Regions from separate parts of the Arthrobacter sp. efr-133-TYG-104 genome, predicted to be linked through region 3. Evidence: riboswitches for the same ligand, from Rfam matches in the RefSeq annotation. Region 3 holds a riboswitch; each other region holds the start of a gene.
The links. Region 3 has a riboswitch for thiamine pyrophosphate ahead of thiD (bifunctional hydroxymethylpyrimidine kinase/phosphomethylpyrimidine kinase). Riboswitches for the same ligand answer to the same signal wherever they lie in the genome.

Region 1: another riboswitch for thiamine pyrophosphate. It lies ahead of thiO (glycine oxidase ThiO); the one in region 3 lies ahead of thiD (bifunctional hydroxymethylpyrimidine kinase/phosphomethylpyrimidine kinase).
Region 2: another riboswitch for thiamine pyrophosphate. It lies ahead of QRN04_RS17900 (ECF transporter S component); the one in region 3 lies ahead of thiD (bifunctional hydroxymethylpyrimidine kinase/phosphomethylpyrimidine kinase).
Region 4: another riboswitch for thiamine pyrophosphate. It lies ahead of thiC (phosphomethylpyrimidine synthase ThiC); the one in region 3 lies ahead of thiD (bifunctional hydroxymethylpyrimidine kinase/phosphomethylpyrimidine kinase).

The regions. Positions count from the first base shown of each region.
Region 1 covers NZ_JARVTA010000012.1:77,268-79,463, forward strand. The annotation lists gene thiE (thiamine phosphate synthase) at 52-735, opposite strand; TPP riboswitch at 762-878, shown strand; gene thiO (glycine oxidase ThiO) at 871-2,151, shown strand; gene thiS (sulfur carrier protein ThiS) at 2,148-2,196, shown strand, end outside.
Region 2 covers NZ_JARVTA010000037.1:26,625-28,820, reverse strand. The annotation lists gene QRN04_RS17910 (DUF4235 domain-containing protein) at 1-99, opposite strand, end outside; gene QRN04_RS17905 (NUDIX hydrolase) at 162-851, opposite strand; TPP riboswitch at 969-1,105, shown strand; gene QRN04_RS17900 (ECF transporter S component) at 1,180-1,800, shown strand; gene QRN04_RS17895 (ABC transporter ATP-binding protein) at 1,800-2,196, shown strand, end outside.
Region 3 covers NZ_JARVTA010000017.1:31,731-33,926, forward strand. The annotation lists gene QRN04_RS13160 (Rne/Rng family ribonuclease) at 1-663, shown strand, start outside; TPP riboswitch at 784-881, shown strand; gene thiD (bifunctional hydroxymethylpyrimidine kinase/phosphomethylpyrimidine kinase) at 871-2,196, shown strand, end outside.
Region 4 covers NZ_JARVTA010000006.1:59,841-62,036, forward strand. The annotation lists gene thiC (phosphomethylpyrimidine synthase ThiC) at 1-1,231, opposite strand, end outside; TPP riboswitch at 1,200-1,307, opposite strand; gene QRN04_RS05955 (amidohydrolase family protein) at 1,369-2,196, shown strand, end outside.

The DNA.
Region 1 (2,196 bases), on a different contig from region 3:
CGAAACGGGCCCGGAGTCTCGAAACCGGTGCACCGTCAATTTGGTGTGCGGTTAAGCGGCGTCCAGCGCTTCGATCAGTGACTTGGCTGCCGTCGTCGGATCATTGGCTTCGGTGATGGCGCGGACGACGACGACGCGGCTGGCCCCCGCGGCCACCACGTGTTCCACGTTGTCAAGATCGATGCCGCCGATCGCGAACCAGGGCAGCGGTTCGTTCCGCCCGGCCTTCTCCTCCACACGCTTCACGGCTTCTGCGGCATATGTGACCAGCTCCAGTCCGACGGCGGCACGGCCAGGTTTGGTCGGCGTTGCCCAGACCGGGCCGACACAGAAATAGTCCAAGGCTGCCGTGCTCGCAGAAGCGTTGATGGCCGCATCGATCTGTTGGGGATCGTGGCTGGAAAGGCCGATCGCTGTGTTGCCGCTGAGAAGCCCGCGGGCAGCATCCAAGGGAAGGTCTTTTTGCCCGATATGGAACACGGGAGCCCCGGAAACACTGGCGACGTCCGCCCGGTCGTTCACGGCCCATAACCGGCCGTGACGCTCGGCAACCGAACGGAGGATCGCAAGTTTTTCCAGTTCCTCGGCCGCTTCCAGGGTCTTATCCCGCAGTTGGATGATGTCCACGCCGCCCTGGAAGGCCGCGTCCACGAAGTCTTCAAAGTCGCCCTGCCGCGCCCGCGCATCAGTGCACAAGTAGAGGCGGGCAGAGGCAATGGCTTGGTGCTGGGTCATGGAACCACAGTAGTTCCTCTAAACTGGGCACGTACTGCGGGAGCCGGAAAACGTCATATGACCGTCCGGCTGAGAGGGCTTCAGCGCCGACCGCTTGACCTGATCCGGCTAGTACCGGCGTAGGGAAGGAAACAGATGGCAGAATCCAGCCACATCCCGGGCGGCGAAGGGCCCCTGCATGCCGACGTCGCCGTGGTCGGTGGGGGAGTCATCGGCCTGGGCATCGCCCACGAAGCCCGTCGACTCGGCCGCTCGGTGGTACTCATCGACCCCCGCCCCGCTACCGGGGCGACCTTTGCTGCCGCCGGAATGCTGGCCCCGGTCAGCGAATTGCACTACCAGGAGGAAGCCCTCCTGGAACTTATGCTCGAATCCTCCCGCTTGTGGCCGTCGTTCGCCGCCGGCCTCTCTACAGCGGGCGGGAGCACCGGTTACCGCACGACGTCGACCCTTGCAGTGGGCGCGGACGCGGCGGATCGTCGTGCGCTGATGGATCTCCGCTCCGCGCAGCTCGCCGCCGGCCTGGCGGTGGAACCCATGGCCTTGCGGCAGGCGCGGGAGCGTGAGCCGCTGCTGAGTCCACATATTTCCTGCGTCTTTGATATTCCATCCGACCATCAGGTGGATCCACGGAAGCTGGCGGCCTGCCTCCTGGCCGGGCTGGCCAGGCATTCACCGGCAGACACCACCTGGGTGGCCGGAGCTAGAGACGGATTCGGGGCGGCGTCCGCAGCAACAGGCCTGATGCAGGACGGCGAACGCGTCACCGGCGTCCAACTCGACTCCGGATCGGTTGTTGTGGCGGAAGAGACGGTGCTGGCCAACGGGCTGGGCGCCCGGCAGTTCCCCGGACTCCCGGACGGGCTGGCACTGCCGCTGCGTCCTGTGTATGGCGACATCCTCAGGCTTCGGGTACCGGAGCACCTCCGGCCTTTGGTCACCTCAACCATCCGGGGAGTGGTCCGTGGCGTGCCCATTTACATCGTTCCCCGGGACGATGGAACGGTGGTCATTGGGGCGACACAAAGAGAAGACGGATTATCGTCGGGCACCGATGCCGTCTCCGCCGGCGGTGTGTACCAACTCCTGCGGGACGCCCAAGCACTGGTTCCGGCGGTGGCCGAACTCGAACTCCTGGAGGTCACAGCCCGCGCCAGGCCGGGCACCCCGGATAACGCACCGCTCCTTGGGCGCGTCGCCGGCTCCAAGGGTGACATTGAAGGGCTGGTCATCGCCACCGGATTCTTCCGCCATGGTGTCCTCCTGACACCAGTCGCCGCCAAGATAGTGGGCCGATTGCTTGATGGCTTCTCGGACCCCCGCTGGTCAATCTTCCGGCCCGACCGGTTCGATCCGCAGCGATCTGCCCTCACGCATTCTGAAAACACTCAAACGCTCAACCTAGGATCGGCATGAACATCAAACTCAACGGTGCAGACCACGCCGTCGCGGAGGACGCCT
Region 2 (2,196 bases), on a different contig from region 3:
TCCCGTGGCCTTTTCCCATCCTTTGTTGACGAGTTTGGTTCCGACGAAGCCGGCTCCGAGGCTGACTCCGGCACCCACTAGCTTGAATAAGAGGTTCATGCCCCCAGCCTAATGGCAACGGCAGGAGCGGCACCGTTCGTTGCGGCTTCCCGTCGTGTCCCTTAGGGCCCGGCGTGGGCCTTGAGGAACGCGGCAAGGGAACCGGGCCCGGCGAGGACTGGAATGACGTCGTGCTCTGCTGACCACACAGCCTCCACCGAGCCGAAACCGGCGATTTCCTTGAGCAGGAAGAACGTGGGCGGCATGAGCTTGAGGCTGTGTGCTGCCTCGGCTTCCAGGATCTGTTGTACCGGCATCCACAAGGACTGCCACGCCTCCGTTGTTTGGTGCCGCGGGTCAGCTCCCGCGGCCGGCTTTGCGACGTAGAAGAAAGTGTCGAATCGCTTGGGCATGTCTGTGGGTGTGATCCAGTTGGCCCATGGCCGGAGATTCGCGGCTTCCAGGGTTAGTCCGGACTCCTCCTGGACCTCACGGATGGCTGCTGCCAGGATGGTGCCGGCCATCTTGTGTTCCAGTGCGGGGTCTTCGCTGATGGAGCTCAAGTGCCAGTCCGCGGCATGGCTCGCCAACAAGTCCGCTGGGTAGTTCCACCCGTGGTGGTCCGCCGCGTCAACACGCCCACCTGGGAAGACCACCATGCCGGCGGCGAAATCCATGGTGCTGACCCGGTGCTGGACAAAGACTTCCAAGCCACCTGGTGCGTCGCGGAGCAAGATGACGCTCGCGGCGAGGCGCGGTTTTGCCGGGGCACCATTTTCGGTCGGAATCGTGTGCCGCGGAACGTTGGTCATTGAGTCATTCTCTCAGGTCTCGTTGCGAGGCCCGCTGCGCAGGGCAAACGTCGTCGTAATCATGGAGAGCGGGCCCCGCAACGCAGGTGTAAACTGAACCAGCCCACAAGGGCAGATTCAAAACGACAGGGGAGCGCCGCCGTCGTAACCTGCAGCGATGCAGGTGACGCGAGGGCGCTGAGAGTGCGGACAGCCGCAGACCCTCGAACCTGATCCGGTTAGTACCGGCGCAAGGGAGTCGAGCTTCTCAAAGTGTCCGGATCAGGGCGGCGCAGGCCGCTGGGACCCAGGTGCTTTCCCCTCCTGTAAACCTCAGGAGGCAGAAAAAATGACCACGGTAAACGTGAAAAAGACCAGTTACAACTGGCGCGTAGTAGACATCGTGGTGGCGGCCCTTATCGCCATCGCCGGCGGCGTGATCTTCTGGGCTTGGGACCAGGGCGCCGCAATCATCTCCATCCCGCTGGACGCAACGTATCCTCCACTGACCGGCATCATCGCCGGCGGTTGGATGATCCCGGCGGTCTTGGGAGCACTCATCATCCGTAAACCGGGCGCGGCGCTGTTCTGCGAAACCGTGGCAGCAGCCAGCGAGCTCATCATGGGCTCCCAGTACGGCACCACCGTGCTGATCTCCGGCGTACTCCAAGGCCTCGGCGCCGAGCTCATCTTCGCGGCCTTCCGCTACAAGAAGTTCAACCTGCCGACGGCGCTCCTCGCCGGAGCGGGCGCGGGCTTGTTCTGCGGCCTCAACGACTGCTTCCTGCCGTGGGGTTGGAACATCGCCTACGAAGCACTCGACAAGCTGACGTACATCATCTTCACCACCGTTTCCGGCGCGATCATTGCCGGCGCACTGTCGTGGCTCGCCACCCGTGGCCTTGCGACGACGGGCGTGCTGAGCTCGTTCGCGTCGCGCAAAGCGGCTTCGGAGCCCGTCTTCAACTGATGGGTTCCACCTACGACGCGCGGCCTGCCGCCATCCTGGCCGAGGGCTGGGGTTGGCGGCATGCCGGGCGGCCCCAGCCGGCCATTCAAGGCCTTGACCTCCGGATCGAACCGGGGGAGCGCGTGCTGTTGCTGGGTCCCTCAGGCGCGGGCAAGTCCACGCTTTTGCATGCCCTAGCCGGGGTCTTGGGTGATGAGGAAGACGACTCGGATGAGACGGGTTCGCTGCTGATCGACGGCGTTGCGCCCCGCGCCCAGCGGGGCCGGGCAGGCTTGATGCAGCAGGACCCCGAAACGCAGGTTGTCCTCTCCCGTGTGGGTGACGATGTCGCCTTTGGCGCGGAGAACCTCTGCGTGCCCCGGGAGGAGATATGGGCCCGCGTTCATGAAGCACTCG
Region 3 (2,196 bases):
GACCCGGTGCGCCAGGCCAAGGCGGAGGCCACAAGGGCGGCGCTGGCGACTATCGCAGCTGCGGCACATGCCGCGCACCTGCACGACGACGAGGTTCACCGCACTGAGGAGCTGGCGCACCGCCAAGGCGAATCCGGCGAGCCCGTTTCGGGAACCACCCAGACCGGACTGCCCGATGCAGAGCCTGCCGCGGGCGAGGTCTCCGAGACCCGTTCAACCCCGGTTCTGCGATTTGGCGGCGAGGAAGTTGCCCTTCCGTTCGTCGAACACCACGAGGAACCAGCGGTCAAGCCGGCCATGAGCTTGGACCTTTTGGCTGAGGCCTTCTCTCATCTGGGAGAGGCTCCGGCGTCCGCAGAACAGGCACCCGCAGGACACGAACCGGCTGAACAGGCACCCGCCGCAGCGGAGCCCGAAACATCGGCTCCCGGCCCGCAGCAGGACCTTGGCCGTGCCCCTGCTTCCGGGTCGCGCCGCGGCCGCCGTAACCGCAGCGCCAGCAGGGCCCAAGGAGCTGCCAACGAGACAAGCGTGGAGCACACAGTGGGCGCCGCTTCCGGCGGATCGGCCCACGAGGCAAAGGCTCCGGCCGAGCCCGCCAAGAAAGCTTCATCGGATGAGCCCATCATCCTCGGAGTCGGCGTACCGGCGTCGGAACTGTAGCGCAAACACCTGAAGGACCCGGCAACTCCGCCTACGCGGAGTTGCCGGGTCCTTTGCCGTTCCGGTCGCGGTTCCGAGCCGTTCCGAATTACCCAGCGGCAGGTTTGGCCGTTAAGCTGGGGAACTGACACGGGGTGCCGGCATTAGGCCAGGCTGAGATCCAGACCCGTTGAACCTGTCCGGTTAGCACCGGCGAAGGGATGTCCCATGACAACGTCGCCATACCCTGCCGTTTACCCTTTAAACCTTTCGCGTCGCTCCATACCGCGCGTGCTGAGCATCGCGGGCTCCGATCCGTCCGGGGGCGCCGGGATACAAGCGGACCTCAAGAGCATCGCTGCGCAGGGGGGCTACGGGATGGCGGCCATCACGGCCTTGACAGCACAGAACACCATGGGCGTCCGTGCCGTGCACGTCCCCCCGGTTGAGTTCTTGCGCCAACAGTTGGATGCCATCGGAGACGATATCGCCGTCGACGCCGTCAAGGTTGGCATGCTCGGCGACGTCGCCGTGATCAACGAGGTTCGGGCTTGGCTCGAAGAGACGCGTCCCGCCGTCGTGGTGATAGATCCGGTGATGGTTGCCACAAGTGGCGACCGGCTCCTGCGCGAATCCTCAGAGTCAGCTTTGCGGGAACTCCTGCCCCTTGCGGACCTCGTTACCCCCAACCTCCCTGAGCTCGCCGTCCTGTTGGGGGAGCCCGAGGCAACGGACTGGGCTACGGCGCTGGACCAAGGCAAGCGTCTGGCGGCCGAGTACGGAAACACGGTGTTGGTCAAGGGAGGCCACCTGGCCGGTAGTGAATGCCCCGACGCCCTCGTTAACACCACGGGTCTCCTCGGCCAAGATGTCATCGAGGTGGCCGGTGCCAGGGTGGAGACAGTAAACAGCCACGGGACCGGATGCTCCCTGTCATCGGCATTAGCCACAGTCCAGGTCCGCACCGGTAATTGGGAGGCCTCCCTGCGCGAAGTAAAACCATGGTTACTTCAGGCGCTGGCTACGTCCGACGTCCTCGGTGTAGGCCACGGGAAAGGCCCTGTGCACCACTTCCACCACCTCCACACAGGACTCCAGCAGGGGGAGTTTGCCAAGGTTCTCTGGCGGGAGGCGTGGCCTGAATTGGAGGCAATTTACGGACTCAGCTTCATCCAGGGCCTCCAGTCCGGGGCGCTCGACGAGACGGAATTCACGTACTACCTCGCCCAGGACGCCCTCTACCTTAACGGCTACTCAAGGGTGCTGGCCCGGGCAGGTGCGCTTGCCCCCACCGAGGAGGAGCAATTGTTCTGGGCCCGGGGATCGCAGATGTGCTTAGAGGTCGAGTCAGAGCTGCACAGGAACTGGTTGAGCACCAGGACGGCGACAACCATAACCGGGCCTGTCACCAAGTCCTACGTGGACCACCTGCTGGCCGCAACATCATCCGGCAGCTACGCAGTGGTGCTGGCCGCAGTGCTGCCCTGCTACTGGCTCTACGCCGAGGTGGGACAGCAGCTGCACTCGGCCTACATCGATGACGGTGCGAACCCC
Region 4 (2,196 bases), on a different contig from region 3:
AGAGTTCCTGTTGGCGCTCAACATTTTCGCGGACCAGGTGGAAGGGGATGTGTCCGGGGCCTTCCACCATGACCTGGACATCGAACTCCCACGCGCGGTGGGTCAGTTCTGCCAGCGTGTCCAGTTCCGCGAACTGCGCGGCGTCGTTGGCATCGGCGATGGAGCCGGGGCGCAGACCATCACCGAGGGAGAAGGCGACGTCGTACTTGGCGAAGATCCCGCACAGCTCATCGAAATGGGTGTACAGGAAATTCTCCTGGTGGTGGGCCAGGCACCACCCTGCCATGATCGAACCACCTCGGGACACGATGCCTGTGACGCGGTCCGCCGTCAGCGGCACGTAGCGCAGCAGGACGCCGGCATGGATCGTCATGTAATCCACACCTTGTTCGCATTGCTCGATCACCGTATCGCGGAAGATTTCCCACGTCAGTTTGTTGGCTTCGCCGTTGACCTTTTCCAGTGCTTGGTAGATGGGCACCGTTCCGATCGGTACCGGGGAATTGCGGACGATCCACTCGCGGGTCGTATGGATGTCATCGCCCGTGGACAGGTCCATGACGGTGTCCGCACCCCACTGGGTGGCCCACTGCAATTTGTCTACTTCGTCCCTGATGGAACTCGTGACTGCCGAGTTTCCGATGTTGGCATTGATTTTCACCAGGAAAGCCTTGCCGATAATCATGGGCTCGGACTCGGGGTGGTTGATGTTGCTGGGGATGATGGCACGCCCGGCTGCAACTTCACTCCTGACAAGTTCCACGTCGCAGTTTTCCCGAAGCGCCACGAACCGCATTTCCGGGGTGACGATTCCTTGCCGCGCGTAGTGCATCTGCGTGACGGTCCTGCCCTCGACGGCGCGGCGGGGCACAGGTTGCGTGCCCTTCCACTCAGCCGAGGCCGCTCCGCGGCGAACGGCGGACTTCCCGTCGTCGAGCAGGTTCCGGCCACGCCCGGAATAGACTTCCGTGTCGCCCCGGGACTGAATCCATGGGGCCCTGAAGGGTTCAAGACCCACCACTGGGTCACTGCCAGGACCCGCCGTGCGGTATACCCGCAAGGGAGGGTTGGGGTCGCCGTTGGGAGAGGACTCCAGTGCGATCTCGGTGACGGGGACCCGGATGTCGTGCGCGGGATCCTCAAGATAGGCCAGCGAGTGTGACTGGGATTGGGCAGGGTTGTGCTGTGTTTCGGTGTTACTCAAGGGACTGCTCACTTCCTTCGCCGGCATTACCCGGACAGGTTCAACGGTCGCAGACTGCATCAGTCCGATCTCAGCCCCTGCAGGGGCACCCGTGTGGTCGTAGACGAAGCTATCACAGCCTTAAGGGACGTCCCAGCCCTGTGGGTCCGGACTAGGCTTTTGCCATGGCCAACATCATCGAATTCTCCGGACCCGTCCTTGTCTCGGCTGACGAGGAACGGCGAGGGCTGTGGTCAGTGGATGGCCAGCTGACTTTTGACCGGCCTTCCGCCCCGCCGGACGCGGTGTTGGACGGTTGGGTCCTGCCGGGATTCGTTGACGCCCATTGCCACATTGGGCTGGGAGTGGGCGGGGCGGTTGATGAGCAAACCACGCTCGCCCAGGCCCAGGCGGACCTCGACGCCGGGACGCTGCTGATCCGTGACGCCGGATCGCCAACCGATACCCGCTGGGTCCAGCAACGGGAGGACTTGCCTCGCTTGCTGAGAGCTGGCCGGCACATCGCCCGGAGCCGACGCTACCTGCGGGGCTTGGGCCATGAGATTGAACCGTCCGAACTTGTCGAAACAGTCCGCAAGGAGGCACGCGACGGCGATGGCTGGGTCAAGCTCGTTGGTGACTGGATCGACCGGGACATGGGGGATCTAGCGTCCTCTTTTCCTGCAAAAACCGTCAAAGACGCCATCGCTGCAGCCCATGACGAAGGAGCCCGGGTCACAGCCCATTGCTTCGCCGAGGGCACCATCGATGAGATGCTCGACGCCGACATCGACTGCATCGAGCACGCCACGGGGCTACTGCCGCGGCACATTCCCCGCTTGGTGGAGCAATCCGTTCCGATCGTCCCCACGTTGGTCAACATCGCGACTTTTCCCGATATCGCAGACCAGGCAGCAGCTAAATTTCCTGCGTACGCCCAACACATGGTCCGGCTGTGGGAGCGGAGGCGGGAACGTGTGGCGGAAGCCTTCGAAGCGGGGGTGGCGATTTAT